3 regions of the Halomonas shantousis genome follow, and region 2 is predicted to be linked to each of the others. Evidence: predicted binding sites of a transcription regulator. Region 2 holds the regulator's gene; each other region holds the start of a gene.

Region 1 (3,275 bases), 1.3 Mb from region 2:
TCGGCACCGTCACCATCACGTCGCGGGTGATAGCGGTAATGAAGGGAATGATCATCACGGCGAGAATCAGCCCAGCGGTAGCCAGGCCCGTTCCGGCCGGAAAGACTTCGGGGAAATGAGTTTGCAAGAACGGCGCCAGCACCTCGACGCCCCACATCCCGTAGATGATCGACGGAATGCCGGCCAGCAACTCGATCGTCGTACCCAACGGACGCCTCAATACCGTCGGGCAGATTTCGGTCAGGAAGATCGCAATGCCGAACGACACCGGCACGGCGATGACGATGGCGATAATCGAGGTGACCAGCGTGCCGTAGATCGCCGGTAATGCACCGAATCTCTCGATATTCGCCGCCCAGCGATCGGTGGTGAAGAAATCGAGACCTAGCGTTGAGAGCGCCGGCCACCCCGAGGCGATCAGCGATATCATGATCGAACCGAGCAGGATCAGCACCAGCAGAGCAAAGAACAGCGTCGCGCGCTCGAACAGGCGATCGATCATGCCGTTGCGCTTGAGCGCTTTAAGCTCGTTCCCGCTGGCACTCAGAAGATGGCGATTGTCGGCAATAGCAGGCATTTTCATCACTCTTGGTTCACCCAGCCCAGGGTGACTTTCGTTCGATCCGCCAGCCCATGCATCGGGCAAAGCGAAGCGGCTGAATACAAAAGAGCTGCGGGCAGAGAGCCCGCAGCCTTGAAGGACATGTTTCTGCGTTTATTACTGCTGCCAGACTTGCTGACCGTCCTGCCCCTTGATCTGCGACCAGACATCGTTGCGAATCATGTCGGCAACGTTCTGAGGCATCGGCACGTAGTTGAGTTCCGCTGCGGCATCGTCACCATTCGCGAATGCCCAGTCGAAGAATTCGAGTGCCTGGCGGGCAGCATCGGCATCATCCACTTGCTTGTGCATCAGGATGAAAGAGGCCCCAACGATCGGCCAGCTCTGCTCGCCCGGCTGGTTGGTCAGCACCAGATACATGCCTTCGGCGTTCTGCCAGTCGGCATTGGCGGCAGCAGCCTTGAAGCTTTCGGTGTCGGCAGTGACGAACTGGCCAGCCTGGTTCTTCATCTGCGCTACGTTCATGTCATTCTGTTCGGCATAAGCAGATTCGACATAGCCGATCGCGCCATTGGTCTGAGCGACCTGATTGGCCACACCTGCGTTGGCCTTGGCACCGACGCCCACCGGCCAGGCTACCGACTTGCCCTCGCCGATGTTATCGGCAAAGCTCTGGCTGACCTGCGCCAGGTAGTGGGTGAACAGGAAGTTGGTACCGGAACCCTCGGCGCGATAGACCGGCGTGATGCGGGTATCGGGCAGGTCAAGGCCGGAGTTGAGCTGTTGGATAGCCTCATCGTTCCAGCGGGTAATCTCGCCGGCATAGATATCGGCAAGGGTCGGCCCGTCGAGCTTGAGTTGCCCTTCTTCGATCCCTTCGACGTTCAACACCGGGACGACGGCACCCATGATCTGCGGCCACTGAACCAGGCCATTCTTGTCGAGTTCTTCCGGCGTCATCGGCGCATCGGAGGCACCGAAGGTCACGGTCTTGGCAGTAATCTGCTGAATGCCGCCACCGGAGCCGATTGCCTGATAGTTCAGCCCTACGCCGGATTCATCCTGATAGGCATCGGCCCACTGGGAATAAACGGGGTAAGGAAACGTAGCGCCCGCGCCGGTAATGCTGTCAGCGGCGACGGCTGCCGTGGCGCCCAGCGCCAAGGACGCGGAAATCAGGGTCGTTGCAACATGTTTCAACATGGAATGGCTCCTTCAGTGGACCGCTCTGCTTCGTACGCGACAGGGCATCGGGCCTTCTTGGGAATGGGGCCTTCCTGCCGTCTGTTCGCCTGGAGGTCATCGACCTGCTACGGAGGCCACGTTAACGAGGAAATATGTCAGTTTCGTGTCAGCCGTACATTTGTCGCATGACGCAAGCCACCATGATGCGCCACGCCAATGCAAGATGCCTGCACGAGAGCCTGGATTCCAGCGAGGAAGTAGCGGGACTCACCCCGCCCGGTATTATGCAGATCATGCTCCGGCTCAGCATCGAGACATGCCCAGGAGGCGATGCCGGTAGCCCAGGAGACGATGTCGGTAATAGCAACGATGCCCGATTCGTGGCGTATCAATCGATCAGCAGCCCCAGTGCCGCCAGGGTGCATAACGACAACGAAGCATACTGCAGGGTGCGACGGTCCAACCGGTGCGCGATGCGCGCCGCGACCCAGCTTCCCGCCAGAATCGCCGGCACGAAGCTCACCGCCATTGCCAGATGCCAAAGCTGAATGCGTCCGGCCAGGGCCAATACCGTCAGGGTCAGTATCGAGCCGACGATGAAGAACGCCGCCAGATTGCCGCGCACGCTGTCCGGCGGCAGGCGGTGCATGAGCAGCGCGATGGGCGGCCCGCCGATACCCGACACGGTGCCGAACACGCCGGAGACCACGCCGGCGATAAACAGGCTGAGCCGGTTGACCGGCAGGCTGAAGCGCAACAGGCTTACGGCCACGGCAATCAGCACGATAGCGGCAATGAGATGTTCGAGCACTGCCAGGGGCACGGCCAGCAACAGCCAGGCACCCAGTGCATTGCCGGGCAGGCGACCGACTAGCGCCATGCCGATGGCGTCGAGACGAATCTCGTGACGATAGCGCCCCGCCATCATCAGCGACACCAGCAAGCCGAACATGACCAGCACCACCGGTACCAGTCGCGGTTCCAGCATCAGCAGCAAGGGTGCACCGATCACCGCCAACCCGAAGCCCGTGGCACGCTGCACGAAGGCGCCCAGAAACAGCGAGGCGGCACACCCCAGCCAGACCAGCAGCGATACGCCCAAAAACTCAGCCATGCAGGGCACCCCGAGCCAGTACGCGTACGGCGAGATTGCCGAGCAGCGTGGCACCCAGCATGGTCAGCACCGTCGGCCACGCGCTGGCCACCTCGAAGGCGCCGACCAGCACGCCGGCAAGCGCCCCGCTGGTGAACTGCACACTTCCCTGCAAGGCCGTGGCGGTAGCGCTCATGCGCGGAAAATGATCCAGCATGGCGGACATGGCATTGGGACTGATAAGCCCCTGCATGCCGACGAACAGCACCATCAATGGCACGACGCTGACCAGCGAGTCTGCTCCCAGCGCAAAGATCGTGACCAGGGCCACTCCCGCCGCCAGTTGGATGCCGAGCCCGAGAAGCAGATTCTGCTGCGGCGAATGCGATCTGAGCAGGCGGATGTTGAGGCGGTTGGAGCCTGCCATGACCAGAA
Region 2 (3,275 bases):
GATCTCGCAGCGCCTGGCCCGGCCGCGGCGTGACGAGGCGCTGGCGCTGCATATTCCGTTCAGCCAACACGCCTGGTGCCGTGAAGTGGCGCTGTGCGTCGGCGGGCGCCCCTGGGTCATGGCGCGCTCCCTGGCCCCGCTGGCAGCGCTTCGCGGCCAGCGTCTGGGGCAGCTCGGAGAGCGCTCGCTGGGCGCGTGGCTGTTTCGTCAGCCGGGTCTGCAGCGCGGTCCGATCACCGTCACTGCCGCTTCTGCCTGTCCTGAAACGCCTCGCCTCTGGGGACGGCGCTCGGAATTTCGTCATGGCGACTTTCGGGTGCTGGTGCAGGAGTTCTTTCTGCCACGGATGGCGGATGAACTGGGCCTGCCTTCACGCTAGACTGGCGGCGTCCTGTTTACGGAGGCCTTCATGGAAGACGCTTATCGCCCTCGCGGCCTCGCCCGCCTGCCCGATTTTCTGCGCCTGACGCGCCTCGATCGGCCCATCGGTACCTGGCTGCTGATGTGGCCCACGCTGTGGGCCTTGTGGCTGGCGGCCGAAGGCGTGCCCGAGCGCACCACACTGCTGATCTTCGTTGTCGGCGTCTATCTCATGCGCGCCGCGGGCTGCGTGATCAACGACTATGCCGACCGCCACTTCGACGGACACGTCAAGCGCACCCGGGAACGCCCCCTGGCCACGGGGCGCATCACCGAAGCCGAGGCCAAGGGGCTGTTCGTGGCCCTGGTGGCCCTCGCCTTCGTACTGGTGTGCTTCACCAATCCATTCACCATATTGCTATCGCTGGGTGGCGTGGTGCTAGCGTTCATCTACCCCTTCATGAAGCGCTACACCCATCTGCCCCAGGTGGTGCTGGGCGCCGCCTTCTCGTGGGGCATCCCCATGGCGTTCGGCGCCGTACGCGAGAGCGTGCCCCTGGAAGCCTGGCTGCTGCTGGCGGCCAACGTGGCCTGGACAGTGGCCTACGACACCGAATATGCCATGGTCGATCGCGACGATGACCTGAAGGTCGGCATCAAGTCCACGGCGGTACTGCTGGGCAAGGCGGATCGCCTGGCCATCGGCCTCCTGCAGGCGCTGACACTCGCGCTGCTGGCCTGGGTCGGTGTCCGGGTCGCACTGGGCGGCTTCTTCTGGCTGGGCCTGACGGCGATGGCTGCGATCTTCGTTTATCAGCACTATCTGATTCGTCAGCGTGAGCGCATGCCCTGCTTCCAGGCCTTTCTCAACAACCACTGGGCAGGGCTGGTGGTGTTTGCAGGCATCGCCCTCTCCTGGTGGCCCCAGGGGAGCTAAGCGACCATGCCGTCGGAGCGGAGCGTTGTCACGGCACTGTCATACAAGCACGGTGTAATTGTCATTATCCTGTCATTGCCGGATGCTTCGACACATCCCGGCCATTTGCATGAGGCAAGTGCATGACCGCCAAGACCGTTCTCATCGTCGATGACGAAGCCGCCATTCGCGAGATGATCGCCGTGGCCCTGGAAATGGCCGATTATCAGGTGCTGGAGGCCGACAATGCCCAGGCCGCCCATGCCATGGTGATCGATCACCAGCCCGATCTGGTACTGCTGGACTGGATGATGCCCGGCACCAGCGGCATCGAACTGGCCCGGCGCCTGAAGCGCGAGGACACGACCCGTGAGCTGCCGATCATCATGCTCACGGCCAAGGGCGAGGAAGACAACAAGATTCAGGGGCTGGAAGCCGGCGCCGACGACTACATCACCAAGCCGTTCTCGCCGCGCGAACTGGTGGCCCGTCTCAAGGCAGTGTTGCGCCGCACCACGCCGCGGGGCATCGAGGATCCCGTCGAGGTCGAGGGGCTGCGGCTCGATCCTGCCAGCCATCGGGTCTCCGCACACGGTAGCGCCGTGGAGATCGGTCCCACCGAGTATCGCCTATTGCAGTTCTTCATGACCCATCCGGAACGCGCCTATACCCGCAGCCAGCTTCTCGATCAGGTCTGGGGCGGCAACGTCTATGTCGAGGAGCGCACCGTCGACGTGCATATCCGGCGCCTGCGCAAGGCGCTGGGTGACGCCCATCAGCATCTGATCCAGACCGTACGGGGTACCGGCTACCGCTTCTCCGCCAAGGTGTAGACGTGCATTACTGGACCAACGAACTGTGGCGCCTGGCCTACCTGACGCTCGGCCTGGGCGTGCTGGGCCTGCTGCTTGGCGAACCCGGCTGGGGCGTGGCGGCGGGGCTCGGACTCTACGTTTTCCTGCATCTGCGTCACCTGCGCGCCCTGTATGTCTGGTTGCTTTACCATGTTCAGGAGGAACCGCCGCCCGGCAGCGGCGTGTGGGGCGACCTGTTCGATCGGCTCTACAAGTACCAGAAGGGACAGCGCCAGAGCCAGGAGCGTCTGCGCGACATCATCCGCCGGGTTCAGGACTCCTCCGAGGCAATGCGCGACAGCGTGGTCATGCTCGACAGCCACGGCGACATGGAGTGGTGGAACAGCGCCGCCGAACGGATGCTGGGCCTGCAAGCCGCCCATGACCGTGGCCAGCACATCACCAACTACCTGCGCGATCCGCGCTTTATCGCCTATTTCAATCAGCGCGACTACCGCGAACCGCTGACCCTGTCCTCGCCGATCCGCGACGACCTGATCCTGCAATATCAGATCACCTTGTACGGTGACAACGAACGCCTGGTGATGGCCCGCGACATCTCGCGATTACACCGCCTGGAGCAGATGCGCCGCGACTTCGTCGCCAATGTCTCCCACGAGCTACGCACGCCGCTGACCGTGCTCGCCGGCTACCTGGAGACTTACTCGGCGTACTCCGATCAGCTGCCGGCCCGCTGGCAGCGTGGTCTCACCCAGATGGAAGAACAGACCACGCGCATGCAGAATCTGGTGAATGACCTGCTGCTGCTGTCGCGCCTGGAAAACGACAATATCCCGCCGAATGCAGCCCCGCTGCCCGTGGCACCGCTGCTGGACAGCATCCGCGACGATGCGCTGGCGCTGTCGGGGGGGCGCCATGCCGTGAAGGTGGAGATCACCGAAGCCCGTCTGCTGGTCGGCAATGCCCAAGAGATCCGCAGCGCCGTCTCCAACCTGGTGTTCAATGCCGTGCGCTATACCCCCGAAGACAGCACCATCACCATACGCTGGAAGCCCTGGGAGCAGGGCGCTGCCCTGGAAGTGGAGGACGATGGCGAGGGGATCGACATGCAGCATCTGCCCCGTCTGACCGAGCGCTTCTATCGGGTCGACAAGGGGCGCAGCACGGCGACCGGCGGTACCGGC
Region 3 (3,275 bases), 810 kb from region 2:
TCGCGCACCCGGGCGCCGCTTCGGTTCTTGTCGAAGCGGCGCCCGGGGCAGCATGACTACCATCCCATAGTGTGCGTCTCGACCAGCTCCGCCAATAGCGCGATATGGTCGTCACGATCGTTGAGTGCCGGAATATAGCGGTAGGTTACGCCGCCAGCGTTCTCGAAGTAGCCGCGATTCTCCACTTCCAGCTCTTCCAGCGTCTCCAGACAGTCGGCGGCGAAAGCAGGACTCATCACATCGACGTGCTTCACGCCCTCCTTTCCCCACGCTTGCAGGGTCTCGTCGGTGTAGGGCTTCAGCCACTCCTCGCGCCCGAAGCGAGACTGATACGTCTGGAACCATTCGCCCTCCTCCAGCCCCAGTGACTCGGCCAACAGGCGGCTGGTGGTCTCGCAATGGTGAGGATAGGGATCGCCCTTCTCGGCGTAGCGCTTGGGAATGCCATGGTAGGACATGAGCAGCCGGCCGCGCTGTCCACCGTGACGAGCCCAGTGTTCGCGTACGCTATTGGCCAGCGCCCCGATGTAAGCCGGGTGGTCGTGATAGTCGCGCACGAAGCGCAACTCGGGGAGATGCGGACAGGGCGACAGTGCCCGTGCCAGGCGGTCGAACACTGCGGCAGTGGTAGTGCTCGAGAACTGGGGATAGAGAGGCAGCACCAGTATCCGTTCGGCCCCGGCACGGCGCAGGGCGAGCCCCGCGGCCTCCATGCTGGGATTGCCGTAGGTCATGGCCAGTTCCACCGGAATCTCTTCACCGACATGTTTGTCCAGGTGAGCTTTCAGCGCACGCTGCTGGCGAAGCCCGATGCTCAGTAGCGGCGAGCCTTCATCCTGCCATACCGCAGCATATGCCTTGGCCACCTTGCGGGGCCTGGTACGCAGAATGACGCCGTGCAGAATCGGCCACCATAGTGCCCGCGGCAGATCGATGACTCGACGATCCCCAAGGAACTCCGCCAGGTATCGTCTTACCGCCTCCGGCGTCGGGGCATCGGGTGTGCCGAGATTCACCAGCATCACGCCATAGCGGACAGCCGTCATGGCCTCTCTCCTGTGCAATATAAAGACGCAATTGTACCAGTGCGCCTGGGGCTCAGGAGAATGAGGTTATCCTATCGTCAAGATTTGTTTGCGCTTACGGCACATCAAAGGCATGTGAAGCGAAGGGAGACTTCCGGAGGACCAAGGTTAGAGGGGTGAGAGACCACGAATTAGAAGGGGAGAAAGCAACGGCAAGCCAGTTCCGGCTTGCCATACGGCGCCGACTAGAACGCCAGGGGAACCCGTGAGGACAAGGGGGCCCGGTAGGCCGCCTCCCGGCTGGAAGCTTCATCGCCAGCGACATGCTGCACCAGATAGGCACGGTTGATACCGGCACATTTCAACTCGCCATAAACATCATCAAGCGTACGAAACAGCATCGGCTTGCCGCGCTGAGTCAAGAGGAGACGCCTGCCTTCCACATCTTCCAGCTCAACCTGGTAATAGCGGCTTTCCGCGAGACTGATCACACATATCTCGAAATGGTCATGTTCCTGCACAAAGCGCTTCAACTGCGTAATTTCCATGACTCCCTCCATGTCGTTCGATGCCATCCTTCATTTGGCGTACACCCTATCGCACCAAGATGACAATATCATGTTGGTGCATGGTGACAGAGCATTTGACAGATAGGTGTAGCGTAAGTTGTCTGCAGGGACAACTTACGCCACGCATGATTCCGCCGGCAATCAGTGGGCTGCGATGGCCGGTTAGCGGATAACAGCAGGGCGCGAAAGGCGAGCGAGATTCCCCCTTCGCCAAGATGCGGGCGATGCTCTGTCAGGCGAGGAATCCTGACGCGCCCGTCCGGATGCCGACCGCAGCCGGTTATCCCGTCGTGTCGCGTCAGTCCCGCTGATAGGACGCCGGATCAATGGCGACGCCCAGCGAGTTACGGTCGACCCATTTTCCCGCCTTGGTCTCCTTATAGCGGAATACCACGCGGTCACCCTCTTTCACGGGAAGCTCGGCATCTTCCGTCTGATAGCTGTAGGTTTCGCCATCCACGACCAGCATGAAGCGATACAGGTCGGGCATCCCCAGCCACTCCTTGAATGGCCCTTCACGCTCGATGCTCTCCAACTGCCCCCTGGCTTCCAGCTTGGGCATCCGCTTGCGATTACCGCGTCGAAATCCACCTGCCATGTCGTCTCCTTGCACCATGATTGGGAGGGCGAATTATAGAGGCTCACCCAGAAGGCTCAAGGTGCCTCATTCACCGAAATGCTGGCCGTAACTGTCCGGCGCCAGGTCTTCGAACCGCGTGTACTTGCCGATGAACGCCATATGCACGGTACCGATGGGCCCGTTACGCTGCTTGCCGATGATCAGCTCCGCAAGTCCCTTGTTGTCGGGGTTATCGGTATTGTAGACCTCATCCCGGTAGACGAAGGCGATGAGGTCGGCATCCTGCTCGATCGCCCCGGACTCGCGCAGGTCGGACATTACCGGGCGCTTGTTGGGACGCTGCTCCAATGAGCGGTTGAGCTGGGAGAGCGCCACTACCGGACAGGCGAACTCCTTGGCCAGCCCCTTCAACGAGCGGGATATCTCGGAAATCTCCGCGGTGCGGTTCTCGGACATGCCCGGCACCTGCATCAGCTGCAGGTAATCGATCATGATCAGGCCGATGCCACCGTTTTCCCGCGCCAGCCGTCGGGTACGCGAGCGCAACTCGTTGGGTGAAAGTGCCGGGGTATCGTCGACAAAAAGCCGCTTGTCCTTGAGCAGGTTGACGGCCGAGGTCAGGCGCGGCCAGTCCTCATCCTCGAGCTGCCCGGTACGTACGCGGGTCTGATCGATACGCCCCAACGACGAGATCATGCGCAGCATCAGAGCCTCGGCGGGCATCTCCATCGAGTACACCACCACCGGCTTGTCACCCGACACAACGGCATGCTCGACCAGGTTCATGGCAAAAGTGGTTTTCCCCATCGAGGGGCGCCCGGCGATAATGACCAGATCCGAAGGCTGCAGTCCCGAGGTCATCTCGTCGAGATCGCGGAAGCCCGTGGAGAGTCCCGTCATCTCCCCTTTCATGTTGAAAAGCTCATCGATGCGGTCGACGGCCTTGCTGAGCAGTTGGCTCATGCCCACCGGACCGCCGAACTTGGGTCGCGATTCGCTGATCTGGAAGACCAGCCGCTCCGCCTCGTTGACCAGTTCATCGGCGGGACGTCCCTGAGGGCTGAAGGCACCTTCGGCGATCTGGTTGGCAGCCTGGATCAG

What was found. Region 2 encodes PhoB, which activates phosphate uptake and scavenging genes when phosphate is short. Its sites were predicted from a motif close to TGTCATANNNNTGTCANA; they were not measured.
Region 1: a site for PhoB is predicted at 1,899-1,916, ahead of pstS (phosphate ABC transporter substrate-binding protein PstS). Genes of this name have one in related genera too.
Region 3: a site for PhoB is predicted at 1,621-1,638, ahead of ACYQ12_RS04840 (DUF6482 family protein). Genes of this name have one in related genera too.

The regions. Positions count from the first base shown of each region.
Region 1 is NZ_BAAIER010000002.1:1,399,022-1,402,296, reverse strand. It holds gene pstC (phosphate ABC transporter permease subunit PstC) at 1-577, opposite strand, end outside; gene pstS (phosphate ABC transporter substrate-binding protein PstS) at 719-1,765, opposite strand; gene ACYQ12_RS06910 (sulfite exporter TauE/SafE family protein) at 2,136-2,861, opposite strand; gene ACYQ12_RS06905 (Bcr/CflA family multidrug efflux MFS transporter) at 2,854-3,275, opposite strand, start outside.
Region 2 is NZ_BAAIER010000002.1:80,942-84,216, forward strand. It holds gene ACYQ12_RS01025 (chorismate--pyruvate lyase family protein) at 1-379, shown strand, start outside; gene ubiA (4-hydroxybenzoate octaprenyltransferase) at 410-1,297, shown strand; gene phoB (phosphate regulon transcriptional regulator PhoB) at 1,420-2,109, shown strand; gene phoR (phosphate regulon sensor histidine kinase PhoR) at 2,112-3,275, shown strand, end outside.
Region 3 is NZ_BAAIER010000002.1:887,590-890,864, reverse strand. It holds gene hemH (ferrochelatase) at 57-1,046, opposite strand; gene ACYQ12_RS04840 (DUF6482 family protein) at 1,271-1,573, opposite strand; gene ACYQ12_RS04835 (hypothetical protein) at 1,893-2,192, opposite strand; gene dnaB (replicative DNA helicase) at 2,259-3,275, opposite strand, start outside.